DNA from 2 places in the Roseburia sp. CLA-AA-H209 genome. Region 2 is predicted to be linked to the other one. Evidence: predicted binding sites of a transcription regulator. Region 2 holds the regulator's gene; the other holds the start of a gene.
The links. Region 2 encodes Rex, which represses fermentation and respiration genes when NADH is low (regulators of the CRP and FNR family bind a similar motif). Its sites were predicted from a motif close to ATTGTTAANTANTTAACAAT; they were not measured.
Positions count from the first base shown of each region.

Region 1: a site for Rex is predicted at 9,315-9,334, ahead of pflB (formate C-acetyltransferase). Genes of this name have one in related genera too.

Region 1 covers NZ_JAJEQU010000002.1:228,904-244,392, reverse strand. The annotation lists gene LKD41_RS03620 (L-lactate dehydrogenase) at 1-152, shown strand, start outside; gene LKD41_RS03615 (desulfoferrodoxin family protein) at 180-554, shown strand; gene LKD41_RS03610 (HD-GYP domain-containing protein) at 563-1,822, shown strand; partial or broken gene LKD41_RS15915 (bacteriohemerythrin) at 1,809-2,009, shown strand; gene LKD41_RS03605 (NUDIX domain-containing protein) at 2,358-2,990, shown strand; gene LKD41_RS03600 (DEAD/DEAH box helicase family protein) at 2,987-5,758, shown strand; gene LKD41_RS03595 (type II CAAX endopeptidase family protein) at 5,755-6,618, opposite strand; gene LKD41_RS03590 (transporter substrate-binding domain-containing protein) at 6,866-7,663, shown strand; gene LKD41_RS03585 (amino acid ABC transporter permease) at 7,684-8,370, shown strand; gene LKD41_RS03580 (amino acid ABC transporter ATP-binding protein) at 8,360-9,100, shown strand; ZMP/ZTP riboswitch at 9,184-9,263, shown strand; gene pflB (formate C-acetyltransferase) at 9,457-11,709, shown strand; gene pflA (pyruvate formate-lyase-activating protein) at 11,856-12,590, shown strand; gene LKD41_RS03565 (MerR family transcriptional regulator) at 12,637-13,449, opposite strand; gene LKD41_RS03560 (MATE family efflux transporter) at 13,528-14,853, shown strand; gene LKD41_RS03555 (MBOAT family O-acyltransferase) at 14,959-15,489, shown strand, end outside.
Region 2 covers NZ_JAJEQU010000001.1:130,389-145,877, reverse strand. The annotation lists gene LKD41_RS00765 (hypothetical protein) at 1-688, shown strand, start outside; gene LKD41_RS00760 (GerW family sporulation protein) at 725-1,171, shown strand; gene rpmB (50S ribosomal protein L28) at 1,607-1,792, opposite strand; gene LKD41_RS00750 (Asp23/Gls24 family envelope stress response protein) at 2,015-2,374, shown strand; gene LKD41_RS00745 (DAK2 domain-containing protein) at 2,390-4,066, shown strand; gene recG (ATP-dependent DNA helicase RecG) at 4,078-6,138, shown strand; gene LKD41_RS00735 (alpha/beta-type small acid-soluble spore protein) at 6,302-6,505, opposite strand; gene LKD41_RS00730 (isopropylmalate/homocitrate/citramalate synthase) at 6,692-8,074, shown strand; gene LKD41_RS00725 (GntR family transcriptional regulator) at 8,092-8,751, shown strand; gene LKD41_RS00720 (NADP-dependent isocitrate dehydrogenase) at 8,770-9,978, shown strand; gene abc-f (ribosomal protection-like ABC-F family protein) at 10,093-12,081, shown strand; gene LKD41_RS00710 (redox-sensing transcriptional repressor Rex) at 12,159-12,809, shown strand; gene LKD41_RS00705 (hypothetical protein) at 12,821-13,474, shown strand; gene LKD41_RS00700 (NAD(P)H-hydrate dehydratase) at 13,478-14,965, shown strand; gene alr (alanine racemase) at 14,987-15,489, shown strand, end outside.

The DNA of each region.
Region 1 (15,489 bases), on a different contig from region 2:
ATATTGACGGAGTATCGTTAAGTATGCCAGCTATTGTAGGTGCAGATGGTATTGAGTCTGATATACCTATTAATTTAAGTGGCGAGGAAGCGTTAAAGCTTAAGGAATCTGCAGATTCATTGAAAAAGATTATGGAGACAATTGAATTATAAATTTTACACATGGAAGGAGAAAAAGGCATGGAAGTAAGATATTATATTTGTAAGCATTGTGGAAACATTGTTGAAAAGGTAAAGGATAAGGGTGTACCTGTAATTTGTTGCGGAGAACCTATGCAGGAATTAAAAGCCGGAGTGACAGATGCTGCTGTCGAGAAGCATGTACCTGTATATACGATAGAAGGCAGTCATGTTCATGTCGTGGTCGGAGAGACAAAACATCCAATGCTTGAAGAGCATTTTATTGAGTGGATTACATTAAATACAAACCAGGGAATATACAGAAAACAGTTAAATCCAGGGCAGGAGCCGGTAGCAGATTTTTGTCTTTGCGATGGTGAACAGGTAGAAGAAGTATATGCATATTGTAACCTGCATGGATTATGGAAATGCTAGAAGCATAAATGTATTATGATAGGATTATACCAATGAAAGAAGAACTAAGTATAGATATCATCGGACTTGCAGGAGCCTGTTCTTATGCGTTGGACTGTATAGAAGCAGAGTTGGTAAATATCAAAAACAAACATGGAAAAAGAGTGGCTTATATAAGTATATGCATGGCTGAATATTGGAAAATTCAAGGTGATGAATTACAAGATTTAGCCATGTGTGCTTTACTGCATGATAATGCTTTGACACAATATATTTCGGAAGAACTGAAAAAGGATTCCGTCATTCATTGTAAAAAAGATTTATCCGAGAAAAAAACAAATCTTCATTGTATTTATGGAGAAAAAAATATTACTAAAATTCCATTTAAAACAGATGTGTCAAATGTGATTTTGTATCATCATGAACATGCCGATGGAACTGGTCCTTTTCAAAAAAAGTGGAATGAAATTCCATTGTTTGCAAGGATTATTCATCTTGCAGATACCATTGATATTATAGGAAATAACACGGGAACTGGAAATAACAGTTGGAATTTTATATGTCAGTACCTTTTAAAAAATAGGGATGGATTATTCGATTCAGAATGTGTGAATGCCTTTTTTCATGCATTCACACATTCTGAATCATTTATATGTTTAAGTGATAATTCTTTTGAAATGAAGCTATGGGAGATTATCCCAAGACAAAAACGGGTTTTTGATTGGAAAACGTGTAAAAATGTCGCAGATTTTTTTGCAAAGATTGTAGATTATAAATCTTCTTTTACAAGCAGACATTCTATAGGAGTGGCTGAAAAAGCAGCTTTTTTTGCTCAATATATCGGATATGATTCTATTAATGTGCAAAAAATTTATCTGGCTGGTGCACTGCATGATATTGGGAAGATGGCAGTAGGCAATGAAATTTTGGAAAAACCGGATAAGCTTACGGAAGATGAATTTTCAAAAATGAAGAATCATGCTGGCTATACATACCTTATATTATCAGAGGTTAATGATTTTGAAGAAATACGAGACTGGGCAGCTTTCCATCATGAAAAATTAAATGGAAAAGGGTATCCTTTTGGAAAAACCGCAGCTGAATTAAATGAGCCGGAACGTATTATGGCATGTATTGATATTTATCAGGCATTAACCGAGGACAGACCATATAAGAAAGGTTTATCGCACGAAAAAACGTGTGAGATGCTCAATGACATGGCGCAGAAAGGTTTTGTTGATTCTGATATTTCCAGGAAAATTAGGGAATGTTTTGGTGGAATCTATTAATTATAAGAAGATATTTACACAGAAAGTTCAACATCAGGAATTTATACATAAACTTGATGAATTTATGGAACATCACAATGATGAGGTAGAAGATCAAGATGAACAGATTATGGGAATTTTAAAATATCTCACAGAGTGGTTAGTTAATCACATTCTGTATGTCGATGGTCAAATTCCAAAAGGCTGATATAGTAAGAAAGGTTGTTATTTTTTAGAGAGTAGCAGCCTTTTTTATTTTGAATATAAAATATGACACATACACTTGACAATATGCATACGTAGAAGAAACGCATCAAGTGCTTGCTAAGCGAAACTTTGTGCTGGCAGTAAGAGGAGGTATCTTTGGTGATAAACCAACTGCTTACTATGACTTTGGAGAATAGAAAGCGACAAGATAGCTGTTTATTGGATGAAATAGGACATTTCTTCCCCAAAACAGTATGTTTATGGTATACTAGCTATTAGTAATGCGATTTCAACCGACATTACATATTATGATGAGAAATTAATACAAAGGACTATTCTTTCACAGCTTATGATGCAGGTACAGGGCAGTGATGCCCGGGTAAATGGTGAAGGTACCTATACGGACAGCAGAGACCATGGTAAACAGTTTTCAGTGGGCAGATTAGGTAACTTTGATAAGAGCGAGGAAACGAAAATGACGGAAAGTAAGATACTTCTGGTATTAGATAAAAAAGATTATGAGGATGGCATGCCGGTATTTGAAAGAAAGTGCGTCCGGGCAATCATAGAAAAGAATGGAAAAATTGCAGTCCAGCGCGGCAGGGCAGGGGACTGCAAAATATTAGGCGGTGGCATGGATGGTGAGGAAGATTTTGAAACGGCACTTTCCAGAGAAGTATTAGAAGAGGGCGGATTGATATTATGCCCGGGAAGTATGCAGCTGTTGGGCGAGATAGAAGAAAAACGCCGTGATTTATTTGAAACAGATAAAATATATCACTGTCACACCTATTTCTTTGCCTGCACGGTTGAAGAGAGAATGACGGAACCGCATATGACAGAAAGCGAGAAGGCAAAAGGCTATCATCTGGAATGGATGACACCGGAAGAGATTGTAAAAGCAAATGAGCCATTTTCGAAGGAACCGTGGATATATCGCGATACTGCATTTATTAAAATGTTGATGGAGGGAAATTTATGAACACAGGATATGAGGGAATCCTGCAATTTCGGGGAAAGTGGAGAGATTATCAGGAAAGAGTACTCTTACATGCACAGCAGTATTTGAAGGATGGAAAGATACATATTGTGGCAGCGCCGGGCTCCGGCAAGACTACACTTGGAATAGAACTGATTCGGAGGCTGGGAGCACCCTGCCTTATTTTTTCACCCAGCATTACCATCCGCCAGCAATGGCTGATGCGTATACAGGAGGGCTTCTTAACCGAAGAGGCAGATCCGCAGGAAATATTATCCAATAATTTGAAACAGATGAAACAGATGACTGCAACGACTTATCAGGCATTGTACAGTGCTATGAAGCGGGAGCAGGGCACACTGGAAGAGGACAGCGGGGAAGCGGCAGAGGAAGATGCAGCAGCCAGTGAAGCGGTGGATGGAGTAGATGCGGCAGACAGTAAAGTGGCAGCCGGCGGAGTGACAGAAGAAGCAGATGGAGAGAAGGAAACGGAGCAGGTTGACTACCGGGATTTCGATATTTTTAAGGCAGTAAAGGAAGCCGGTATTACAACAATTTGTCTGGATGAGGCGCATCACCTTCGCAGTGAGTGGTGGAAGGCACTGGAGACTTTCTTAGACAAGCTGCCGGATGTGAAAATCATTGCATTGACAGCAACACCGCCTTATGACAGTACACCGGCACAGTGGAAGCGTTATATCGATATGTGCGGACCGATTGATGAAGAAATCTTTACACCGGAACTGGTAAGAGAAGGAAGTCTCTGCCCACATCAGGACTATGTTTATTTTAACTGGCCGACAAGAGAAGAGGAAGCATATGTCAGGGAACATCAGAAGCGGATGCAGATGCAGGTGCAGAAAATGATGGCAGATGAGACTTTGCGAAGAATCGTATCTTCCCATCAGGGGCTTATGCATCCGGAAGAATACAGTGAACGGTTCTTAGATAAACCGGAGTATTTTACAGCGCTGCTGGTATACTGCCAGGCAAAAGGAATTCCATTTTCCGGTTATTTAAGGAAGCTCATCGGAACAAAGGGAAAGCTGCCGGGAATGGATGCACACTGGATGGAAGTGTTACTGCAGGGTGTTCTTTATGAGGACAGAGAGTCCTATACCATGATGGAAGCAGAGCGGGAAGGCCTGCTGCAGGAATTAAAAGAGGCAGGAGCCATCTACCGGAACAAGGTTGCACTGCGGGATAATGAAGCCATTAAAAAGGTACTTATGAAAAGCCAGGGAAAGATGGAGAGCATCCATGCCATTGTGCAGGCTGAGTATGAGGCACTGGAAAATGATTTACGTCTTCTGGTTCTCTGCGATTATATTAAGAAAGACAAATTGCCGGAGATTGGAAGTAAAGATACACTGGTCACAGAGCTTGGTGCAGTGCCGATTTTTGAATATTTAAGGCGGCAGAACATGGCTGGAATCCGTCTTGGTGTGCTGAGTGGGACAGTGATAATAGTTCCAATGGAAGTCGAAGCAAAACTGCCGGAATTGCTGGCACAGTATGGCTGCAGCGGAACGTTAAATCCACTGGGAGATACCGGATACGGACAGCTTATGATAAAGGGAAAGAGCACCCACACCGTAGCTGTTGTGACGGAGTTATTCCGTCAGGGAGAGATTCATACATTGATTGGAACCAAGTCATTGCTGGGAGAAGGCTGGGATGCACCGTGCATCAATTCCCTGATACTGGCAACCTATGTAGGGTCTTTTATGCTGAGTAACCAGATGCGTGGAAGAGCAATCCGTACCGACAGAGAGCAGCCGGATAAGACCGGAAACATCTGGCATCTTGCCTGCATTTTTCCAAAAGAGCGGGGACAGCAGAGTAATACTGATACAGAGGGCGATTATGAAATGCTGGAACGCCGGTTTGAATCATTTTTAGGAGTATCCTGCAGGGAAGATGTAATCGAAAGCGGAATCGGTCGGCTGGACATTCCAAAGATAACATCAAAATATGAGGTAGATAAAGCAAACAGCATGATGCTTGAGCGTGCAAAGGACAGAAATGCATTGAGGCAGCGATGGAACCAGTCCTTACAGGAAGTGCGAAATCAGATGGAAATAGAACAGATAGATGAAATAGCAGCAAAAGAAATAGAAACCGGATATATCTTTGTTAATGCGGTCTGTATAGAAATCATACAGGTGATACTTGCAATACTCTTAATGAGTGGAAGAATGATGGCACAGAAGCTTGGTAATCATCCGGCTTTCCTGTTACTTGGAATTGCGCTGTTAGCCGCATTTGCCGGAATTGTCTATCAGGGGATACGTCTGTTTAAATTCAGCACCCCGGCAAGACGGATGAAACAGCTTAGCGAAGCAATGCTAGATGCATTGAGGGAATGCGGGGAATTAGAGGATGGTGCCCATTGCAGGACAGAAGTAGAATCCTTTAATGGACTTGTGGTAGGTACCTGGCTTAAAGGTGGAACCACCAGAGATAAGACAACCTATTCTGCCTGCATGGAAGAATTGTGGGGTGTTATTGATAACCCAAGGTATCTTCTTATCCGGGAAAAAATCTTTGGCACATCAAGAGAGTGTTACAGTGTCCCGGAAATATTCGGAAGACAAAAGGAGCGTGCCCTGATTTTTGAAAAGCATATGAAAAGGGCTCTTGGACCATACCATGTGGTATATACAAGAACCCCGGAAGGACGAAAATTATTATTAAAAGAGCGGACACGCTCCTTTGTAAATCAAAACCAGAGCCTTTTGCAGGGAAAGAAAATTGCAAAAGGATATTAAGAATAATAAGAATTTTCAATTTTGGGATATTTTTTATTTACTCCAAAGAAAAAGAGGAACAGTCCTGCAACCAGTAGTCCGGCACCAACAAAGAACCACAGGAAGAAGAACGGAACGGTATCTGCTTTATACATAAACCAGTCCGGAGAGAAGGTTCCCCAGATGTTAAAGAGGATATGGAAAAGCATGGAAGGATAAATGCTGTGGCTTTTCTCGCAGATAAATCCAAGAACAATTCCTACCACAAAAGCATAAACACCCTGAATCATATTCATATGGAACACACCAAAGAGCAGTGCCTGCAAGAGGTTAGCAACCCAGAAAGGCATTGCTCTTTTTGCATATTTCAAAGTCAGTCCACGGAAAATCAGTTCTTCACAGACAGGTCCAATCAGAACGGAATAGAGAACCAGAATCAGGGAAGGCTCATCCAGTCCCACCGATTCTACCAGGTTACTGTAATATTCCAGCCAGTGCGGGTTAATGGCTGCAGTAAAAGATACAATGTAATTGGTAATATACTGTAATCCTACTGCAGTAATAAGAATGCCGAAGATAACCGGAATATTAAATGGTTTCCGTACATTTTCCGGTTCTGTCTGCCGGAACTTTTTATAATACCAGTAGGCAAATACCACAAGGGCAACAGTACCGTAGGCTGCACTGACACCGGCATTAAAATTGGCGGTGGAAATAATATTTAAAAATGCATCCATACAGTCATCGATAGAAGTTGCCCCTTTGGTATAAAAACCACCCAGCAGAGCAAGCCCTACTGCCGGAATGGAGATAAGCTGCTGCAGGCCAAATGCCAGCAGAGCCGGAAGAAAACAGAACATAATTCTGCCAAATCGCTTCATGAAAAAACCTCCTCAAGTATCATCACTTTTCTTGGCACATTATAACAATTATGAAGCGAATATGCAAACTACTGAGGTACCGCCTGTTTAAAAATACATGGAAAAATGTATTTTTAAATGCAGATAAATACTCTCCGGGTACTTGTGAAATAGGCGGAATCATGCTATACTAGGCGTTATGTTGATATATTTTATGATGTTGTATGAAATATAAATTCACATAATTATAATCAGAGGAGGAATAAATATGAAGAACATGAAGAAATTTGCAGCACTTTTATTAACTGCAGCAATGACAGTAGCAATGGTAGGATGTGGCTCATCTGTAGCTGCAAACACAGTAAATTCCAAGGATGACCTTCCGGGAAAGAAAATCGGTGTTCAGCTTGGAACAACCGGAGATACCGATGCAACAGCATATGAGGACGAAGGAAGCACCGTAGAGCGTTACAACAAAGGTTCTGATGCAATTCAGGCATTAAAGACCGGTAAAATTGATTGTGTAATCATCGACAAGCAGCCTGCAGAGGCATTTGTTGAGAAGAATGATGACTTGAAAATTTTAGATGATACCTTTGACGCAGAGGAATATGCAATCTGTATCGCAAAAGATAACACAGATTTAACAGACGAATTCAACAAAGCAATCGAAGAGTTAAAAGCAGACGGAACAATCGATACTATCATCAGCAACTATATTGGTGATGAAACAGGAGAGCATCCATATGAGACTCCGGAGGGAACAGAATATCCAAACGGAAAACTTACCATGGCAACCAATGCGCAGTTTGAGCCATACGAATATTATGATGGTGACAACGTAGTTGGTATCGATGCAGATATCGCAAAAGCAATCTGTGACAAGCTTGGTTATGATTTAGAGATTGAAGATATGGAATTTGATGCAATCATCGCAGCAGTATCTTCCGGTAAAGCAGATTTTGGTGCAGCAGGAATGACTGTAACAGAAGACCGTCTTAAGAACATTGACTTTACAGATACTTATGCAACAGCAAGCCAGGTTATTGTAGTAAGAAATAAATAATCGGTATAGGAGGAAAGACCTTGAGCGATTTTTTAAGCAGCTTTCAACAGGATTTTATAGAGAAAGACAGATATCTTTATCTGTTACGTGGTCTTGGCAATACACTGCTTATTGCAGTGCTTGCAGTACTTCTGGGTATTGTGGTTGGATTTTTAGTCGCAATTATCCGTTCCACCCATGATAAACATGGTGGATTAAATGTTTTGAATTTTATATGTAAAATGTATCTTACCATATGGCGTGGAACCCCTACGATGGTACAGCTTTTGATTATGTACTATATTATTCTGGTTGCACTCGATAATAAGATTGCAGTGGCTGTAATCGCTTTTGGTTTGAATTCGGCTGCCTATGTAGCAGAGATTGTACGTTCCGGAATCATGTCTGTAGACGAAGGACAGTTTGAAGCTGGACGAAGCCTCGGATTGAATTATTCGCAGACCATGCGTCTGATTATACTGCCACAGGCATTTAAGAATGTACTTCCTGCTCTGGCAAATGAGTTTATTACTTTACTGAAAGAGACTTCCATCAGTGGATATATTGCAATCCCGGATTTGACAAAGGGCGGCGATATCATCCGTAGCCAGACTTATGACCCATTCTTACCATTGTTCGGGGTTGCAATTATCTACCTGATAATCGTTATGATTTTAACGGCTGGTGTACATAAACTGGAAACGAGGTTGAGAACAAATGAGCGATAAGAAGGTATTGATTGAAGTAAAGGATTTGTGTAAATCCTTTGGAAATGTAAATGTATTAAATGGTATCTCCACAGAAATCGCCCAGGGAGAGGTAGTAGCCATCATCGGACCATCCGGTTGTGGTAAATCCACATTCTTACGTTCCTTAAATCTTTTAGAGGAGCCGACTTCCGGTGTGATTACTTTTGAAGGAACAGATATCACGGATAAATCCGTAGACATCAACAAGATGCGTCAGAAGATTGGAATGGTATTCCAGCAGTTCAATCTGTTCCCAAATTATACCGTAAAAGGAAATATCATGCTGGCACCGGTTCAGACCGGACTTATGAATAAGGAAGAGGCATCTAAGCGTGCGGACGAGCTTTTGATGAGAGTCGGACTGTCTGATAAAGCAGATACCTATCCCGCAATGCTTTCAGGTGGACAGAAACAGCGTATTGCAATTGCAAGAGCACTGGCAATGAATCCGGATGTCATGTTATTTGACGAGCCGACTTCCGCACTGGATCCGGAAATGGTAGGAGAAGTTCTTGAAATTATGAAAGAACTGGCACAGGACGGAATGACTATGGTAGTGGTAACGCACGAAATGGGATTTGCAAGAGAAGTGGCAAGCCGTGTCATGTTTATCAATGAAGGACAGATTCAGGAAGAGAATACACCGGCAGAATTCTTCGCCAATCCACAGAATCCGCGTCTTTGCGACTTCCTTTCCAAAGTATTGTAGCGAAAGAACAGATAAAACGGAAAAAATAGTTGATAAAAAGTTTTCATAAGCTATTGCAATAAGAAAAGAAATAGTCTATGATAAAACCGTTATATGACTGACGGATAAGTGGAAAAACCACATGAAGTATAACGAAAACGAGCCGACCGTCTGGGCGATGAACCTGGAGGACTGGCTCGTTTTCTTTTGTATGTTATTTTGAACATCAAAAGATATTGACAAAAAAATAACGGTCAGTATATACTAACCATAGTTAAGCAAGACTAATTCAAGCCGATGAATAAAAAGTCTGTTGACAGTAAATTTAGTAACCATTCAGTGTTCATACTGAATACATTTTTTAGGAGGATATCGTAATGATTGAAATGAAAGAGTGGGATGGATTCGAAGGACGTCTCTGGAAAGAAGAAATCAATGTTCGTCAGTTCATTCAGGACAACTACACTCCATATGATGGAGATGAGAGCTTTTTAGCTGAGCCGACAGATGCAACCAACAAGCTATGGGGGGCACTTCAGAAATTACAGAAAGAAGAGCGTGCCAAGGGCGGCGTTCTTGATATGGAGACAGAGGTTGTAACCGGAATTACAGCTTATGGTCCGGGATATATTGATGAAAGCTTAAAAGATTTAGAGCAGGTAGTTGGTCTTCAGACTGACAAACCATTAAAGAGAGCTTTCATGCCATATGGTGGAATCAAGATGGCTGTTCAGGCATGTGAGACCTACGGTTATGAAGTAAATGATAAATTAAAAGAAATTTTCACCAAGTATCATAAGACACACAATACAGCAGTATTTGATGCTTATACACCGGAAATGATGAAGGTTCGTCATGCTAAGATTTTAACAGGTCTTCCGGATACCTACGGTCGTGGACGTATTGTAGGTGATTACCGCCGTGTAGCATTATACGGACTGGATTACTTAATCGCTGAGAAGAAGAAAGACAAAGCCAACTGCGGATGCGGACAGATGACAGATGATGTCATCCGTTTAAGAGAAGAAATTGCAGAGCAGATTAAATGTCTGGAAGACATGAAGAAACTGGCTGAGATTTACGGATATGATATTTCAAGACCTGCAACCAATGCAAAAGAGGCTGTTCAGTGGTTATACTTCGGATACCTTGCAGCAATCAAGACACAGAACGGTGCAGCAATGTCAGTAGGACGTGTTTCTACTTTCCTTGATATTTATATTAAGAGAGATATGGATAAGGGAATTCTTACCGAGCAGCAGGCTCAGGAGCTGATTGACCATTTCACAATGAAACTTCGTATGGTTAAATTCGCACGTATTCCTTCTTATAACCAGTTATTCTCCGGTGACCCTGTATGGGCAACCCTTGATGTAGCAGGAACAGGTGTAGACGGACGTTCCATGGTAACCAGGACAGACTTCCGTTTCCTTCATACTTTAGAGAATATGGGACCGGCACCGGAACCAAATCTTACTGTATTCTATTCATCCAGACTGCCACAGACCTTCCGTGATTATGCAGCACGTATCTCGATTGAAACAAGCTCAATCCAGTATGAGAACGATGATGCAATGAAACCGGTATGGGGCGATGATTACGCAATCTGCTGCTGTGTATCTGCTACACAGACAGGTAAAGAGATGCAGTTCTTCGGTGCTCGTGCAAACCTTGCAAAATGTCTGCTTTATGCAATCAACGGTGGTGTTGATGAAAAATCAGGCGAGCAGGTAGGACCAAACTACGCACCGATTACAGCTGAATATCTTGACTATGATGAAGTAATGGCAAAATATGACAAGATGATGGACTGGTTAGTAGACATCTATGTAAATACACTGAACCTGATTCAGTATATGCATGATAAATATTACTATGAAGCAGCAGAGCTTTCTCTGATGGATACCGACTTAAAGAGAACCTTTGCAACCGGTATTGCAGGATTTTCACATGTTATCGATTCTCTTTCTGCAATCAAATATGCAAAAGTAAAAGTCGTACGTGATGAGAACGGACTTGCAAAAGACTTCGAAATCGAAGGAGACTTCCCGAAGTACGGAAATGATGATGACCGTGCAGATGAAATCGGAGTATGGCTGCTTAAGACTTTCATGGATAAATTAAAGAAACATCATACTTATCGTGATTCTGAGCCTACAACTTCTATCCTTACCATTACTTCTAACGTAGTATATGGTAAAGCAACCGGAGCTATGCCGGATGGACGTAAAGCCGGCGAACCACTTTCACCGGGAGCTAACCCATCTTACGGTGCAGAGCAGAACGGACTTTTAGCTTCCTTAAACTCTCTGACCAAGCTTCCATATGAGTGGGCATTAGATGGTATTTCCAATACACAGACCATCAATCCTGGCGCACTTGGAAACAACGAGCAGGAAAGAATCGATAACCTTGTAAATGTAATGGACGGATACTTTGATCAGGGTGCACATCATCTGAATGTTAATGTATTTGGCAAAGAAAAGCTTATTGATGCAATGGAGCATCCGGAGAAAGAAGAGTATGCAAACTTCACAATCCGTGTATCCGGCTATGCAGTTAAGTTCATCGACCTGACAAAAGAGCAGCAGCTTGATGTTATTGCCCGTACCTGTCATGAGCGTATGTAATTTAAGACAGTAACCGAACTGCGGGGAGCATACGATTTTTCCGCGATTCAGGTAAAGCAGAATGTGCAGGCTTAATGAAAAAAGCCTGCACATTTTTATCATAGGTTGTTAAACATCCGTAAGTATTTTGGTGTATAGGAGGCAATATGAGTGAAATAAAAGGACGCATCCATTCCGTAGAAAGCTTTGGCTCGGCAGACGGGCCGGGTGTAAGATATATTGTATTTTTAAAAGGCTGTAATATGAGATGTCAGTACTGCCATAACCCGGATACCTGGGCGAAAGATGGCGGAGAGCTGATGACACCGGAAGAAGTGTTAAAAAAGGCACTTCGCTATAAAACATATTGGAAAGAAAAGGGCGGAATCACCGTAAGCGGTGGAGAGGCTCTTTTACAGATAGATTTCGTAACAGAACTGTTCCGGCTGGCAAAAGAAAAAGGGGTAAATACCTGTCTCGATACCTCCGGCAATCCATTTTCCTTGGAAGAACCATTTAAAAGTAAATTTGATGAGCTGATGAAATATACAGACCTCTTTATGTTAGACATTAAGCATATGGATGATGCGGCACACCGGAAACTCACCGGACAGACGAATCAGAATATTTTGGAAATGGCAGCTTATTTATCAGACCATGGCAAAGCAATGTGGATCCGCCATGTGCTGGTGCCAGGTATTACAACAGAAGAGGACGAGCTTTACCGCTTAAGAAGTTTTCTTGATACCCTTAAGACAGTAGAACGGGTGGAAGTGCTGCCATATCATACCTTAGGCGTCTTTAAATGGAAGGAACTTGGAATTCCATACCAGTTAGAAGGCGTAGACCCGCCTACAAAGGAGCAGATAGACCGGGCAAAAGAGATTCTTGGGGCACTGTAAAATAGAGAAGCAGCATTACAGGAAAATAAAAAAGTAATGCTGCTTTTTAGATTCTGACGATAATGCGGGTAAGATATTCACTTCGTTTATCTGTCATGGTAGCGTTAATCAATTCTTCTTCATAGAATCTGCCATCGGATGAAGTAATCTGGTGCTGCTTCATGTAGCTGCGCAGCCTGTCATAGGCAAGTGAAATATCATCCCAGTCTCCCAGGTGATAGGCGGCGAGACATTTAGAAGCCGGAAGAATCCGGTAAGGCATTTTCTTGGGAGGGGTCTGCATGGCAAGGCATACCTCGTGATAAAGATTATGGGCACCCCGGGCAAGGTCATGCTCCATCTGGATATAAAGCACTGTAAAACCGGTAGTTTCCTTGCTTTCATAATAGGAGTTCAGAAGCTCACTGACTTTTACGGAGATGGTCTTATCATCGGAAGAACTGATAGGGTGTGCTGCAATATAAAATCCTGGCAGAGAGACTTCTTCAATGATATCCGGATTTATAGTCAGGCTGGTTTTAATTCGTTTCTGCTGTCTTTGAATCCACTTCTGTTTTTCTTTTAATGCACGAATCTGCTGTTCGATGACAGCGTTTTCTTTCGTAAGAAGTGTGGCATAATTTTCCGGGCTTCGGTGTTCCATGTATTCTTTAATTTCCGGCAGAGGCATGCCAAGTTCCCGCAGCGTGATAATGGCATCTAACACATCCATCTGGCGGACGGTGTAGTAGCGGTAGTCATTGTCCCCTCTTGCTTCGGGTGAAAAAATACCAAGCTGGTCGTAGTGAAACAGTGTATTTTTTGTAGTGCCCATCATCCGGGCAACTTCTCCTGTGGTCAGATATTCATTTCTACTCATTAAAAAAATCTCCTTGACTATATGGTTACCATATAGTTTATGATAGCAAATAGTGATTCATAAGACAAGGAGGTTATCATGTCGAATTCGTTAAATCAGAACTTTAAAACATTATCCTTATTGAAATTTGCATTGCCATCTATGATTATGATGGTATTTATGTCATTGTATACAATCATAGATGGAATCTTTGTGTCAAGACTGGTAGGAGAAAGCGCTCTTTCCGCAGTCAATATTGTATGGCCGGTTATTTGTATTCTCATTGCAATCGGCGTTATGCTGGCAACCGGTGGAAGTGCAGTGGTAGCGAGAAAAATGGGTGAGGGAGATGAAAAGGGAGCATGTGAGAACTTTACTTTTCTTGCAGTGGCAGGAGTTGCTGTAAGCCTGGTGCTGCTGGTTATTGTATTACTTTTTCATAAACCGATTGTATATGCATTAGGAGCAGACGACTCTTTATTCGAAAATGGGAAAACATATCTTATTTATATGATGTATTTTGGACCGTGCTGTATTTTGCAGAGTTTATTTCAGTGCTTCTTTGTGACTGCAGGAAAACCTGCATATGGACTCGGACTGATTACTGCCGGAGGTGTAGCCAATGCAATCTTAGATTATGTCTTTATGGGACCAATGCAGCTTGGCATTGCCGGAGCAGCTATTGCAACAGGCATCGGACAGATGATTCCTGCGGTAGTGGGAGTCATCTATTTCCTTGTGAAAAGAAAAGGACTTCATTTTACCCGCTTCCATTGGGATGGAAAAGCATTGTGGCAGTCCTGCACCAACGGTTCTTCCGAGATGGTAACGAACCTTTCCAATGCAGTAATTACATACCTTTTTAATATTATTCTGATGCGTATGGTTGGAGCAGACGGGGTAGCTGCAATTACCATTATTTTATACGGACAGTTTTTATTCAATGCGCTGTATCTTGGATTTTCCATGGGTGTGGCACCGGTTATCAGCTTCCAGTACGGAGCAAAGAACAGTGAAAAATTAAGTAACGTTTACCATATCAGTAACCGGTTTGTAAAAATATCTTCCGGTTTTATGGCGGTGGCATCCATCCTTCTGGCGAAGCCGATTACATCAGTATTTGTCTCAGAAAGCAGTCATACCTTTGCAATGACAGTTACGGGATTTGCATTGTTTGGCATCAACTATCTTTTCAGCGGCTATAACGTATTTACCTCTTCGCTGTTCACGGCACTTTCTGATGGAAAAACATCTGCACTGGTATCCTTCAGCAGAACCTTTGTCTGTATTCTGGCCTCTTTACTGATTCTGCCGCAAATTATCGGATTAAAGGGAGTCTGGCTGGCAGTTCCGGTGGCAGAATTTGTGACATCAGGACTTTCTTTTTACTGTCAGAGAAGAAATTTATCGAAATACGGAATTTAAGAAACTTTTTTTTTATCTGGAACGTCTAATCTATAAAGAGTATAATGAATGGTAAAGAATGAATGGATAATACTATTTTAAGATAGTAAAGAGAGGATACGAAAGATGGTTTTTAGCAGCATAGCATTTATCATGTATTTTATGCCGGTATTTTTTCTGGTTTATTATATCCTGCCGGCTTCTTATAAGAATGCCTGGCTTTTCCTTGCCAGCCTTGGTTTTTATTACTATGGTGTCAGGGGAAATCCGGGTTATCTTTTACTTATGATTATGTCTGTGGTGGTCAATTTCGTGGCTGGAAAACTGATTGAAGCACAGAAGACGAAGCGGGCGAGGAAAGCCTGGCTTGTGGTTGGAATCGTCTATGATTTAGGATGGCTCATTCTGTTTAAATATCTGGGCTTTCTTATAGAGAATCTGAATGCCCTTTTTGGTGCAATGCACGTTAAGGTACAGCTGGAAACATGGAATCTGATTCTGCCGATTGGAATCAGCTTTTATACGTTCCAGATTATTTCCTATCTGGTGGACGTGTACCGGAGGGAAACAAAAGCGGAAAAATCGTTGATTTCACTGGGAACGTATCTTTGCATGTTCCCGCAGTTAATTGCAGGACCGATTGTCAATTACCATCTG
Region 2 (15,489 bases):
ATTAGAGAAAAAGAAAGTAAAGAAAAAGCCGAAAAAGAAATCCGGGGAAAAATCCCATAAGGAACCGGAAAAAGACTTAGTGCAGAAACGTCAGAAGCCGGAAGAGCAAACAGCACCGGCGATTGAAAAAAAGATAGATGTAACGGGGCTGGAAGAACAGAATCCACCGGCTGCAGTGCAAGAAGAACAGACGGAAAAACAGTATAAACAGAAACGCCATAAGAAGACATATAAGAAAAAGTTTGTTTCCGTATTTGGTAAAATCAGCAAGACAATACGCTCGATAGTAGAAAAGATAAAAGCAATTCCGCAGAAATTTAAAAATATCGGCAGTAAAATAAAAAAAGTGAATCAGTGGATACAGGATGAGCAGAATAGAAGTGCCGTTCGGTTTGTCCTGGGTGATGTAATAGGGCTGTTAAAAAAATACGGACCAAAGCATATGAAGGCAGATGTTGCTTATGGTATGGAAGATCCGGCAGCCACAGGACAGGTTTTAGCAGTGCTCAGCGTATTACCATTTTTATATTATGATAAGGTATCTATTATGCCGGATTTTGAGGCAGAACGTTTTTATATCGAAGGCAGCTGGGATATAAAGGGACGGATACAGGTGATTCATTTATTAAAGGCTGCAATTCAAATCTGGAGAAATCCGGATGTGAAACACTTTATAAAGCAATTTTAACAGAATCAATACGAAGTAGAATCAGGAGGAATTATTATGTCAGACAGTAATAACACATTTCGCAATACGGTAGAATCTTTATTCAAAGGAATGGACAGCTTCATTACAACCAAGACGGTTGTAGGAGATGCCATTCATATCGGAGATACCATCATTCTTCCATTAGTGGATGTATCCTTTGGTGTAGGCGCAGGTGCATTTTCACAGGAGAAGAAGAACAACGGAGCAGGAGGAATGGGTGGAAAGATTACACCGAGTGCGGTTCTTGTCATTCAGAATGGCACCACCAAGCTTGTAAATATTAAGAATCAGGATGGAGTGACCAAGATTCTTGATATGGTACCAGATTTCGTAAATAAGTTTGCATCCAGGGGAAAGAAGGATGAGGCAGCAACTGCAAAGTTAGATGAAGAATCCAAGAAAGCAGCAGAGTCTGAGATGAATGAAATTTTGTCTGATGCAGTAAATAAGGATGAAGAATAAGAACAGTATAGAATAGTAACAGAAGAACGTACAGCGTGCTAAGTGAAAAAGAAGGGCATATACTATAATGGTATATGTCTTTTTGATTGGAGAAAAAACATGAAACGCTTGATGGGGTATTCCTTTTTCATGGTGGGATTTGGTATGTTTTTTATGTTTATTATTCCAAGTGACGTGATTGGGATTATTATTATATTGATATTGCTGTTGATAGGGTATAATCTTTTCTGCTGTAAGTAATAGGAAAGCAATTTTCTGTAAAAGAACAAAGAATGTGCCTTGGCACATTCTCGCGCCTGCGGCGGTCGCTTGCGACAACTACCTTATACGCCGCAGTGTGCATCCTCGCGGAGCGTTTTTACTTTACAGGAAAGCAATTTCCTGTAAAGTAAAAAAAGGACTGTCCAGAAGAACAGTCCAAATAGAAAATGCTAATTAAGCTCTTTCAACGGATCCGGATCTTAAACAGGAAGTACATACGTACATTCTTTTTGGAGTTCCGTTTACTTTACATTTTACAGATTTGATGTTTGATTTCCACATTCTATTAGATCTTCTATGAGAATGGCTCACATTGTTACCGAAATGAGCGCCTTTTCCACAAACTGCACATTTTGCCATGATAGCACCTCCTTTAAATTCTTCACTAAGCCTGTTATGACACAAGCTCACAACAAAGCTATCTTAACAGAAATACAGACAGAATGCAAGAAAAAAATTGCATTTTTTGAAAATAAAGAAAAATACTGTTTCTTTTTTCAGAAAAAGAGGTTATAATATAGTTCATGTTATGTATATACTGGCGGAAATGCGAGAAGATTAATTTTAATTGGAGGTTATAGAATGACAGGTAAAATGGAAAACGAATTAGGTAAAGTCGTAATTGATAATGAAGTAATTGCAACCTATGCCGGTTCTGTTGCAGTTGAGTGCTTTGGCATTGTGGGAATGGCTGCAGTTAATATGAAAGATGGCCTGGTTAAATTATTAAAGAGAGATTATCTGACACATGGTATAAATGTGGATGTGGATGAAAATAATAAAATTACAATTGATTTCCATGTAATTGTTGCCTATGGCGTAAGTATTGAGACAGTAGCAGACAATCTGATTCATACGGTAAAATATAAAGTGGAAGAGTTTACCGGAATGCAGATTAAGAAAGTCAACATTTTAGTTGAAGGCGTCAGAGTGATTGATTAAGGAGGAACTGTTGAAGTGGAAGTAAGTACAATAAACGCTGCGGTATTTGCTAAAATGTTTTTGGCCGGAGCAAAGAATCTCGAAGCAAAGAAAGAGTGGATTAACGAACTGAATGTTTTCCCTGTACCGGATGGAGATACAGGAACCAATATGTCTATGACAATTATGTCAGCAGCAAAGGCAGTAAGCGAGCTTGAAAATCCGACTATGAAGGAACTTGCAAAGGCAATTTCCTCGGGTTCATTAAGAGGAGCAAGAGGAAACTCAGGAGTTATCCTTTCCCAGTTATTCCGTGGATTTACCAAGGTGATTGCAGAATATGATGAGCTTGATGTAGTGATTCTGACAGAAGCTATGCAGAAGGCTGTTGAGACTGCATATAAGGCAGTTATGAAACCAAAGGAAGGAACGATTCTTACTGTTGCTAAGGGGGCAGCCAACAAAGCATTAGAACTTTGTGATGATACCGATGATATTGTATTCTTTGTAGATGAAGTTATTAAAGAAGCAGACCATGTGTTAAGCAAGACACCGGATATGCTTCCTGTATTAAAACAGGCTGGCGTAGTAGATTCCGGCGGACAGGGACTGGTTCAGGTATTAAAGGGCGGTTATGATTCCCTGATTGGCAAAGAAATTGATTACAGCATTGAAGGTTCTGCAGCATCTGCAGGTGTTATGAAGATTACTGCTGAGACAGAAGCTGATATTAAGTTTGGTTATTGTACCGAATTTATCATTGTATTAAATCAGCCATTAACAGAGAAGCAGGAGCATGAATATAAAAACTTCTTAGAGTCCATTGGTGATTCTATCGTTGTTGTGGCAGATGATGAGATTGTGAAAACCCATGTACATACCAATGACCCTGGTCTTGCCCTTCAGGAAGCATTGAAACATGGTTCATTAAGCAAAATCAAGATTGATAATATGCGTGAAGAACATCAAGAAAAATTAATCAAGGATGCTGAGAAACTCGCAAAAGAGCAGAAAGAGGAAGAAACCAAAGAAGAAAAGACAGAGGGACCAAGAAAAGAAATGGGCTTCATTTCCGTATCCATTGGTGCCGGTGTCAATGAAATCTTCAACGGACTTGGCGTGGATTATATCATCGAAGGTGGTCAGACCATGAACCCAAGTACCGAGGATATGTTAAATGCCATCGACCATGTGAATGCAGATAACATCTTTATTCTTCCAAATAATAAGAATATTGTACTGGCTGCAAATCAGGCAGCATCTTTAGTAGAAGATAAGAAGATTATTGTTATTCCAACCAAGACAATTCCACAGGGAATTACAGCACTGATTAACTTTATTCCGGATCAGTCGGCAGAGGAAAATGCAGAGCGTATGACCGAGGAATTAGAAAATGTAAAGACCGGTCAGGTAACTTATGCAGTCCGTGATACCGTAATCGATGACAAAGAGATTAAACAGGGCGATTATATGGGAATTGGCGACAAGAGCATCCTTGCTGTTGGTAAGGATATCAAGAGCACTACAGAAGATATGGTTGCTGAGATGGTAGATGAAGAATCTGCGATTATCTGTATCTATTATGGTGAAGAAGTAACAGAAGAAGATGCCAATGCATTAGGTGCTGCTTTAGAAGAGAAGTATCCGGAGGTAGAAGTGGAGATTCACTTTGGCGGACAGCCGATTTACTATTATGTAATATCAGTAGAGTAACAGGAGTGTTTATGGACAGAAATGCACCCATTCAGGAATTGAATGGAGTTGGACCAAAAACTGAAAAAATATTGCAAAAACTTGGAGTATATACCGTTGGGGATATACTCCTTGCTTTTCCAAGGGATTATAAGCGGATGCCGGAGCCAGAGCATATCAGTGTGGCCGAGCTGGAGAAAGTCTATGCTTTTCATGTACGGCTTTGTTCTTTGCCGGTAACGAGAAATACCAGAGCCATGCAGATATCTACTGCACAGTTTAGCGATGGAACAGGGAAAGTAGAGGCGGTCTGGTTTCGGATGCCCTATATCTGTAATCAGCTGAACCGGGAACCGGAAGTAATATTATATGGAAAGCTGACCTTAAAAAATAAGAAATATGTCATGGAACAGCCGGCAGTGTGGAAGCCGGATGAATACAGGAAAATGCAGATATCCCTGCAACCGGTATATCCTCTGACTAAGGGAATATCCAGCAAGCAGTTTGGTAAACTTGTACGTACAGCCCTTGACAGTGTAAAAGAAGATGGTGAATATATTCCGGAAGAAATCTTAGCCCGCCATCAGTTTATGGGATTGAGAGAGGCATTGGAAAAAGTACATTTTCCAACAGATTTAGAAGAACTGACTGGAGCAAGAAAACGTCTTGCTTTTGACGAATTTTTCTTATTTCTGCTACAGATACAGCGGTTTAAGGAACATCATGAGCAGACGCCAAATGGATTTCCGGTAGTAAGGGATGAGTTTATTGAAGTGGTGGCAGAACAGCTTCCGTTTCCACTGACAAATGCCCAGAAGAAAACACTGGAAGATATGGAAAAAGATATATACAGTCCTTATGCCATGCAGCGGTTGATACAGGGGGATGTAGGCTCCGGTAAGACCATTCTTGCATTCCTTATTATGGCAAAATTTGCTCATGAAGGTTATCAGACTGCTATTATGGCACCAACTGAGGTTCTGGCAAGACAACATTATGACACTTTTCAGAAATGGATTGCCATGTTTGAACTGGACTTTCCTGTTATTCTTCTTACCGGTTCGTTGACTACAAAGGAAAAACGTGAAGCATATGCGAGAATGGAAACAGAACAGAATGCCATGATAATTGGAACCCATGCATTGATACAGGAAAAGGCACTTTATCAGAAGCTGGCGCTGGTAGTAACGGATGAACAGCATCGTTTCGGGGTAAGACAGAGGGAGACACTGGCAGATAAGAGCAGCCGGCTGCCACATGTACTGGTTATGAGTGCGACTCCGATTCCGAGAACCCTTGCAATAATTCTTTACGGAGATCTGGACATCTCGGTAGTAGATGAGCTTCCGGCAGAACGTCTTCCGGTCAAAAATTGTGTCGTTGGACCGAAAATGCGGGAGAAATCCTGGAATTTTATTTTAGATGAAGTTCAAAAAGGACATCAGGCATATATTATCTGTCCTCTGGTAGAAGCCAATGAGGAATTGGAATTGCAGGATGTTACTTCATATGTAAAGAAATTAGAACAATATTATGGAGACAGAATCAGCGTAGGATTACTTCATGGAAAAATGCGTCCGGCAGAGAAGAATAAAGTAATGGAAGCCTTTGTCACTGGTGAAATCCAGGTTCTGGTTTCTACAACGGTAGTGGAAGTAGGTGTGAATGTGCCGAATGCCACTGTTATGATGATTGAAGATGCACAGCGTTTCGGGCTGGCACAGCTCCATCAGCTGCGGGGACGTGTCGGAAGAGGAAATGCACAATCCTATTGTATTCTTATGAATTCTTCCAATGGAAAGAATGCCAAAGAGAGATTGAATATTCTGGCGGGCTCTAATGATGGATTCTATATTGCCAGTGAAGATTTGAAAATGCGTGGACCAGGAGATTTCTTCGGGGTACGTCAGAGTGGTTTGATGGAATTTAAAATTGCAGATGTCTTTTCGGATGCCGATATGCTTTCTATTGCATCCGAAGAAGCAAAAGAATATGTCGAAAAGTGTAACTTAAACGATTGCCAAAAAGACATGAGACTCGAAAAAACACTGAAAAATGCGTACAAAATGACAGAATACAACATAAATTTTTAGAAAGTTTTGAAAAATTAAGGAACGAATTGTGAAAAGTTTACGAAAATGTTAAGTGAAATGCTTCCATTGAGGCCGCCCGGGCAGGAGAACAGGGAAAGGGGCTGTTCACCGATTCCGGTGGACAGCCTCTTTTGACATCTAAGCGGGCAATGAAAAAGATGTGTTAACGTTCAGCCATCTGCTTTTCCTGCGCCTCAATCATTTTCTTTACCATATAACCGCCTACGGAACCATTCTGACGGGAAGTTAAATCCCCATTATATCCCTCAGACAGTGGTACACCTAACTCACTTGCAACTTCGAATTTGAAACGGTTTAATGCACTTTGTGCTTCTGGAACAGAAGATTTTTTCGAACGATTAGACATAGTAAATTTCCTCCTTAGCATTTGTATATAACCGAATGGTTACAATACTATTATCTACCGATAAAAAAGGATAATACTAATAAATATTCACTTTTTTGGAATAATCTTGAAAAAGCTCTTGACACATACAAGTATAATTGTATACAATTATTCAAGAATATTTGTGAATCAAAAGGAGTGTGTTCCATGAGAGAAGTCGTTATGAATGAAAAAACTAATCTATTACAGTTGGAAGAGCATTTTTATCAGCTTGTAGATGTTGAGGAACCGAATGTATTCCGCAATCTTTTTCCATATGAGGAAATTCCGAAAATTGCATTTAATGACAGAATCGTTCCGCATAATATGCCGGAGGATATCTGGATTACTGATACAACATTCCGTGATGGTCAGCAGTCAAGAGCACCATATACCACAGAACAGATTGTAACCATCTATGATTACTTACATAAATTAGGCGGACCAAAGGGTAAAATTCGTCAGAGCGAGTTCTTCTTATATAGCAAGAAGGATCGTGATGCCGTATATAAATGCTTAGAGCGTGGTTATAAATTCCCGGAAGTCACCAGCTGGATCCGTGCCAGCAAACAGGATTTCCAGCTGGTAAAAGATTTGGGACTGCGTGAAACCGGTATTTTGGTAAGCTGCTCCGATTATCATATTTTCTATAAAATGAAAATGACCAGAAGCGAAGTTATGAATCTTTACTTAAGTGTGATTCGTGAATGCTTAGAGACTGGAATCAGTCCAAGATGTCATTTGGAGGATATTACACGTTCTGATATTTACGGATTTGTAATTCCGTTCTGCTTAGAGCTGATGAAGTTAATGAAAGAATACAATATTCCGATTAAGATTCGTGCCTGCGATACCATGGGATATGGTGTAAACTTCCCGGGAGCAGTAATTCCGCGAAGTGTACCGGGTATCATTTACGGACTTACCACACATGCAGGAGTTCCTTCTGAATTAATTGAATGGCATGGACACAATGATTTCTATAAAGCAGTCAATAACTCGACCACAGCATGGCTTTACGGTGCATCCGGCGTAAACTGTTCCTTATTTGGTATTGGTGAGAGAACCGGTAACACACCTCTGGAAGCAATGGTATTTGAATATGCGCAGTTAAAGGGTACCCTGGATGGAATGGATACCAGAGTTATCACAGAACTGGCAGAATATTATGAGAAGGAATTGAATTATAAGGTTCCAAGCCGTACACCGTTTGTCGGAAGTAATTTTAACGTTACAAGAGCAGGTATCCATGCAGACGGACTTTTGAAAAATGAAGAAATTTATAACATTTTTGATACCGAAAAATTCTTAAATCGTCCGGCACTGGTATCTGTTTCCAATACATCAGGACTTGCTGGAATTGCACACTGGATTAATACCTATTACCGTCTCAGTGATGACCGTAAAGTAGATAAGAATTCGGAACTGGTAAAGACCATCAAACAATGGGTAGACGAGCAGTATGATGAGGGACGTGTAACTGTAATTACAGATAACGAACTTGTAGTACAGATAACTGACTGTTGTAAAAAACTCGGAATTGTATTATAAATTAAGGAGGCTTTATCGTGGGTGAAGAAGGATATTCTTTAAGCGGAAGAGTATTTCATACGATTCGTGAAAATATTTTATCCGGAAAATACAAGTGCGATGAAGAATTGAAAGAAAAAACCCTGGGTGATGAACTTGGTGTCAGCCGTACGCCGGTAAGAGAAGCCTTAAGGCAGCTTGAACTGGAAGGGCTTGTCAGAATCATTCCAAACCGCGGAGCATTCGTAGAGGGAATTACGAAAGAAGACGTAAAAGATATCTATGAAATCCGTGCACGGCTGGAGGGACTTTGCACAAAGTGGGCGGCAGACAGAATTACCAAGGAGCAGATAGCGGAATTGGAAGAAAACATTTTTCTGGTGGAATTTCATGCTAAGAAGGAAAATTATGCACAGATATTGGAGCTGGATAATAAGTTTCATGAGGTGCTTTATGAAGCTTCCGGAAGCAAAATGTTAAAGCATGAATTGTCTGCATTTCATCATTATGTGGAAAGAGTTCGAAAAATCACTTTGTCAATGCCGGATCGTGTGGTAAAATCAAATGATGAACATAAAAAGATTGTAGAAGCATTGAAACAGCACAATGCAAAAGAAGCAGAACTGCTTGCGACAAGTCATATGTTAAATACCATTGAAAATATGGATAATTATGGCTGGGACAATCTGCTGAAATAGTAAATGGAGGATAGAAAGATGGACAAAATTAAAATGACTACCCCTTTGGTTGAGATGGACGGAGACGAAATGACAAGAATCCTTTGGAAAATAATTAAGGATGAACTGTTATTACCATTTATTGATTTGAACACAGAATATTATGACCTGGGTCTCGAACATCGTAATGAAACGGATGACCAGGTAACTGTAGATTCTGCAAATGCAACAAAGAAATACGGTGTTGCAGTAAAATGCGCTACCATTACACCAAATGCAGCACGTATGACTGAGTACAACTTAAAGGAAATGTGGAAGAGTCCGAATGGAACTATCCGTGCAATGTTAGATGGAACAGTATTCCGTGCACCAATCGTTGTAAAGGGAATTGAGCCATGTGTTAAGAACTGGAAGAAGCCGATTACCATTGCAAGACATGCTTACGGTGATGTATACAAGGCTTCTGAAATGAAGATTCCGGGACCGGGAAAATGTGAACTGGTTTATACAGCAGAGGACGGAACAGAAACAAGAGAGCTGATTCATAACTTTACCGGAGCAGGTGTTGTCCAGGGACAGCATAACTTAAATGATTCTATCGAAAGCTTTGCAAGAAGCTGCTTTAGCTATGCACTTTCTACCAGACAGGATTTATGGTTTGCAACCAAGGATACCATTTCCAAAAAATATGACCATACTTTCAAAGATATTTTCCAGGAAATCTTTGATGCAGAATATAAAGAAAAATTCGGAGAAGCAGGAATTACCTACTTCTATACCTTAATCGATGATGCGGTAGCCCGTGTGATGAAAGCAGAGGGCGGCTTTATCTGGGCATGTAAGAACTATGATGGAGATGTTATGAGTGATATGGTATCATCTGCATTTGGTTCCCTTGCCATGATGACTTCCGTACTGGTATCACCGGCAGGATATTATGAATATGAAGCTGCACACGGAACAGTTCAGCGTCACTATTATAAACACCTCAAGGGAGAAGAAACATCCACCAACTCCGTAGCAACTATTTTTGCATGGACCGGAGCACTCCGTAAGAGAGGTGAATTAGATGGCAACCAGGAGTTAAGCACATTTGCCGATAAACTGGAAAAAGCCTGTGTAGATACGATTGAATCCGGAAAGATGACCAAAGACCTTGCGCTGATTACTACAATTGAAAATCCGACTGTATTAAACAGTGAAGACTTTATCAAGGCAATCCGTGCTACATTAGAGAAAATGTTATAAATTTTATACTCCGGGAGGGCAGAATAGTGTGCCGTCCCGGAATTTTCAGCTATAAAAAGCCCTTGTAAAGAATGCTTTACTTATGGGGTGAAGAGAAAAAGTGAGGAGACTTCCATGATTTTAGCCTGTCAGAATATCAGTAAATCCTTTGGGACAGACACCATAATACAGAATGTTTCTTTTCATGTAGAAGATAATGAGAAAACAGCAATTGTCGGCATCAATGGTGCCGGCAAATCTACGTTATTGAAAATTATAGTGGGAGAGCTGGCACCGGACAGTGGCGAGGTAACCGTTGCAAAAGGAAAAACTATCGGTTATCTTGCCCAGTATCAGGATAAAGACAGCAACGAGACCATTTATAATGAAGTGCTTCATGCCTGCGATGCATTAATCGAAAAAGAAGAAAAGCTTCGTAAAATGGAAGAAGACATGCAGCATGTAAGCGCAGATGAATTAGAGAAATATATGGAGCAGTATAACCGTTTCAGCCATGCCTTTGAATTAGAGGGCGGACTGACTTTTCGCAGTGAGATAAACGGTGTGTTAAAGGGACTTGGTTTTTCGGAAAATGATTTCGGAAAGAAAATGTCAGAGTTATCCGGAGGACAGAAGACCAGAGTGGCATTAGGCAGACTTCTGGTAACCAAGCCTGACATTATCATGCTCGACGAGCCGACCAACCACCTTGATATGGCATCGATTGCATGGCTTGAAAACTATCTTTTGAATTATAAAGGAGCCGTAATTATCGTAGCCCATGACCGTTATTTCTTAGACCGGATTGTTACGAAGGTAGTGGAAATATCCCGCCATACGGCAACGGTATTTCCGGGAAATTATACCGCATATGCGAGGCAGAAGGAAATACAGCGGGAAAGTCTTTTGCGACAGTATTATAACCAGCAGCGGGAAATCAAGCACCAGGAAGAAGTAATATCCAAGTTAAAATCCTTTAACCGGGAAAAGTCCATTAAGCGTGCGGAAAGCCGTGAGAAGGCATTGGATAAAATAGAACGTATTGAGAAGCCAATCGATGAAAAAACAGATATGCATATTACATTGGAGCCGGAAATTACCAGTGGAAATGATGTACTTTCGGTGAAAGGACTTTCAAAATCTTATGAGCATAAACTGTTTTCAAATATTGATTTTCAGATTAAACGAGGGGAAAAAGTTGCCTTAATCGGAAATAACGGTACCGGGAAAACCACCATTTTAAAGATAATCAATGGAATTGTAGACGCAGATGCCGGGGAGATAAAGCTTGGAAGCAATGTGGAAATCGGATATTACGATCAGGAGCATCAGAACTTAGACCCGGATAAGACGTTATTTGATGAAATTGCAGATGCTTATCCGAATCTGAAGGCAACGAAGATTCGAAATGTGTTAGCGGCATTTTTATTTACGGATGATGATGTGTTTAAGCGGATTCGTGATATCAGTGGTGGAGAAAGAGGTCGTGTTTCACTGGCAAAACTGATGTTATCCAATGCGAACTTCTTAATTTTAGACGAGCCGACCAACCACCTTGATATTATGTCAAAGGAAATTTTAGAGTCAGCCATCAATTCCTATACCGGAACGGTGCTTTATGTATCCCATGACCGTTATTTTATTAATAAAACTGCCAGCAGAATTCTTGATTTAAAGAATGAAACAATTCTAAATTATATTGGAAATTATGATTATTATCTGGAGAAAAAGGAAGTTCAGGAGTTAGCGGCGTTTGGCACAGCTACACAGGATCGTGCAGACAATTCAGCAGCAAAAGGAAATGTCATTGTTTCCGATGGAACTGGAGAAAATAAGGGAACAGAGCAGATATCCGGCGGAGGAAAACAGAAGTTAAGCTGGGAAGAAATGAAGAAACAGCAGGCAGCAAAACGTAAGCTGGAAAACGAATTAAAGCGTACAGAAGATGAAATTGCTAAGAGAGAGGCAAAGATAGAAGCATTAAATGATGAATTGTCAAAGCCGGAGGTAGCATCAAATTCCTATGAATTAAACAAAATCCATGAGGAGCAGATGCAGGAAGAGGCAGCGCTGGAAGAACTCTATGCAAAATGGGAAGAATTAAGTTTACAGAAAGATTGTTAAAGTTGTAACACATTGACATCCTTTCGGCAAGAAACTATAATTATTGTAGGGTATTGAGAGCAGGAGGAACTGGCAGAATGAGCAAAGAAATATCACAGGCAGTAATTCGTAGAATGCCAAGATATTACCGATATCTGGGGGAACTTTTAGATGAAGGGGTAGAACGTATTTCATCGAATGAACTGAGTGCAAGAATGAAAGTGACCGCATCACAGATCAGACAGGATTTAAATAATTTTGGTGGTTTTGGACAGCAGGGATATGGGTACAATGTACAATTTCTGTATGAAGAAATCGGAAAGATTATGGGATTAAATGAACAGCATAATATTATTATTATTGGAGCTGGTAACTTAGGACAGGCGCTTGCTAATTATGTGAAGTTTGAAAAACTCGGTTTCGTCATAGTAGGATTGTTTGACGTGAATCCGGAGTTATGCGGAAAATCCATTCGTGGCAATAAAATCGAAATGATTGATAAACTGGAAGAATTTGTAAAGACACATAAGGTAGATATTGCTACACTGACTATGCCGAAAGAAAAGGCAGATGCTGTGGCAAACCAGCTGGTAAGCCTTGGTGTACATGCAATCTGGAATTTTGCCCATGTGGATCTGGAAGTGTTGGATGAAAATGTTGTAGTGGAAAATGTACATTTATCAGACAGCCTGATGCAGTTATCCTATAATATGACAAAGAACAAAAGGAAAAAGGAAACGCTGGAATAGAGGTGTTTTGCATGAAAGATGACAAGGAATTTCTGGAAGCATTAGAAAGCAGAAAAGTACCAATACTTGTATTGGATCAGAAATGGCACAGGCTTTTTGCTTTAAGCGGAAAAACCAGTGAAATCAAGCAGCTGGAAGAAAAGTTAAATCAGTTGTTAGAACAGCAGGGAAAGCTTAATAATGATTTGAAAGAACTGAAAAAGACAAAGAATCGGTTGATGAAAAGCATTGTTGTCAACATGGAAGGAACTCATGAGGAAAATGAGGGGGATATTTCTTCCAGAAAATTAGATGAAGACAAGAGACTGATTGATGAAGTCAATGTCAAAATGGAAGAAATTGAGGATGAATTAATTGAACTTCCACGAAATATAAACAGTGCAAATCAGGAACTTATGTTAGAAAGCATGCGTTACTGCTATGAGAGACTAAGACAGAACAGCAAAGAAGCAGATGAAATTACGGCCTGGATTGATAAGGTAAGGGTAGAACTTAAGAAAAATATCATCAAAAAACAGAACCGTGAAATCAACAACCGGCAGATTTATTCTTATATGCATGATATTTTTGGTGTGGATATTTTAAATATATTTGATCTGCGGCAGGAAGATGAAGACCGTCTGCAGGGAAAAAAAGCGGTGGAAAATGCGGACGAAAGGAATTAATTTATGGAATATCTTGTAAATTCCCGGGAAATGAAAACATGTGATACCAATACAATTGAACATTTTAAAGTGCCATCCATGGTTCTGATGGAGCGGGCAGCACTTTCTGCGATAGAAGTAATACAGGAAAAAGAAATTTCATGTAACCGCGTGCTGGTAGTGTGTGGAACCGGAAATAACGGCGGCGATGGTATGGCAATTGCAAGATTGTTATACTTATCCCACATTCCGGTTGAAGTATATCTCTATGGAAATAAAACGCATTTTTCAAAGCAGGCAAAAGAACAGTATGAAATCCTGGCATCATATGGTGTACCATTTATTGATGAAATGGAGGATGCAAATTCCTACAGCCTGATTATTGATGCGTTATTTGGTATAGGATTATCACGAAAATTAGATGATGAACTGGTGCACTTGATGGAACGGCTAAACCAGAGCAGTGCCCACCGGCTGGCAGTGGATATACCATCCGGTGTCTCGGCAGATAATGGAGCTGTATTGGGTGGTGCATTCAAAGCAGATGATACCGTAACCTTTGCTTACTGCAAGACCGGAATGGTGTTATTTCCTGGTGCAGAATACTGCGGAAATATTACGGTTAAGGATATCGGAATTGGAGAAGAAAGCTGGTTAGATAAAAGACCTGCAGCTTATGCAATCACAAAGGAAGATTTAAATTTTTTAAATAATCGTGCTGCTGATTCGAACAAGGGAACCTTTGGAAAAGTCCTTCTGGTTGCCGGAAGTGTGAATATGGCAGGTGCGGCGGTTCTTGCAGCAAAGGCAGCTTATCGCAGTGGCTGTGGTCTGGTGAGAATATATACACCGGAAGAAAACCGTATTATCTTACAGACAGCAGTGCCGGAGGCAATTCTTACTACCTATTCTGCAAAAAAGGCTGATACACAGCAACTGATAGAATGTCTGTCCTGGGCAGATGTTATTATTTTAGGACCTGGAATTGGCAAAAGTGATGTGGCACACAGTATTGTAAAGACGGTACTTAAGAATGCGGCAGTACCAATGGTAGTAGATGCCGATGCATTAAATATCATAGCAGAGCAGACCGAACAGCTTCTTCGCCCGCATACAGAACTGGTATTAACGCCACATCTGGGGGAAATGTCCCGGTTAAAACAGCTTGCCGTTTCCTATATCAAAGAAAATATTGAGCAGGTTGCGGAAGATTTCGCAAGGGAATATAATGTAATCTGTGTTTTGAAAGACAGCAGAACGGTAACGGCAATTCCTTATGGGAAAACATTTATTAACCGGAACGGTAACAGCGGAATGGCGACTGCGGGAAGTGGTGATGTACTGAGCGGAATTATTGGAAGTCTGATGGCGCAGGGCTTATCTGCAGAGCAGGCGGCACCGCTTGGGGTATATGTACATGCGGCGGCAGCAGATGAACGGAGCAAAACAGTTTCAAAGCATGGACTGACTGCAGGCGAAATTATAAACGGATTATCCGATGTGTTGTCATAATAATAATTTGAGGTGAATGAAATGAAAAAATATAGCAGGGTATATGCCAGCGTGAATCTGGATGCGGCCATTGAGAATATGGAGGCAATGCACCGGCTTTTAAAGAAAGATACCAGCATGTTTGCGGTAATTAAAACAGATGGATACGGACATGGTGCAACGGAACTTGCCCGTGTATTAGAGCCGCTTCCGTATCTCCATGGCTTCTGTGTGGCCACAGTGGAAGAAGGCGTAATTTTAAGAAATCATGGAATTAAGAAGCCGATTCTGATTCTTGGTTTTGCATTCCCGGATGAATATGAGATTATTGTAGAACAGAAATTAGAGCCTGCTGTATTTACGTATGATATGGCAGTTGCACTTTCTGAAGCTGCAACAAAGAAAAATCAGGATGTGGCAATTCACATTGCAGTGGATACTGGAATGAGCCGGATTGGTTATCAGGTGGAAAAAGAAAATGCAGGAGAGATAGCGCAAATCAGTAAGCTGCCACATATAATAATGGAGGGGATTTTTACCCACTT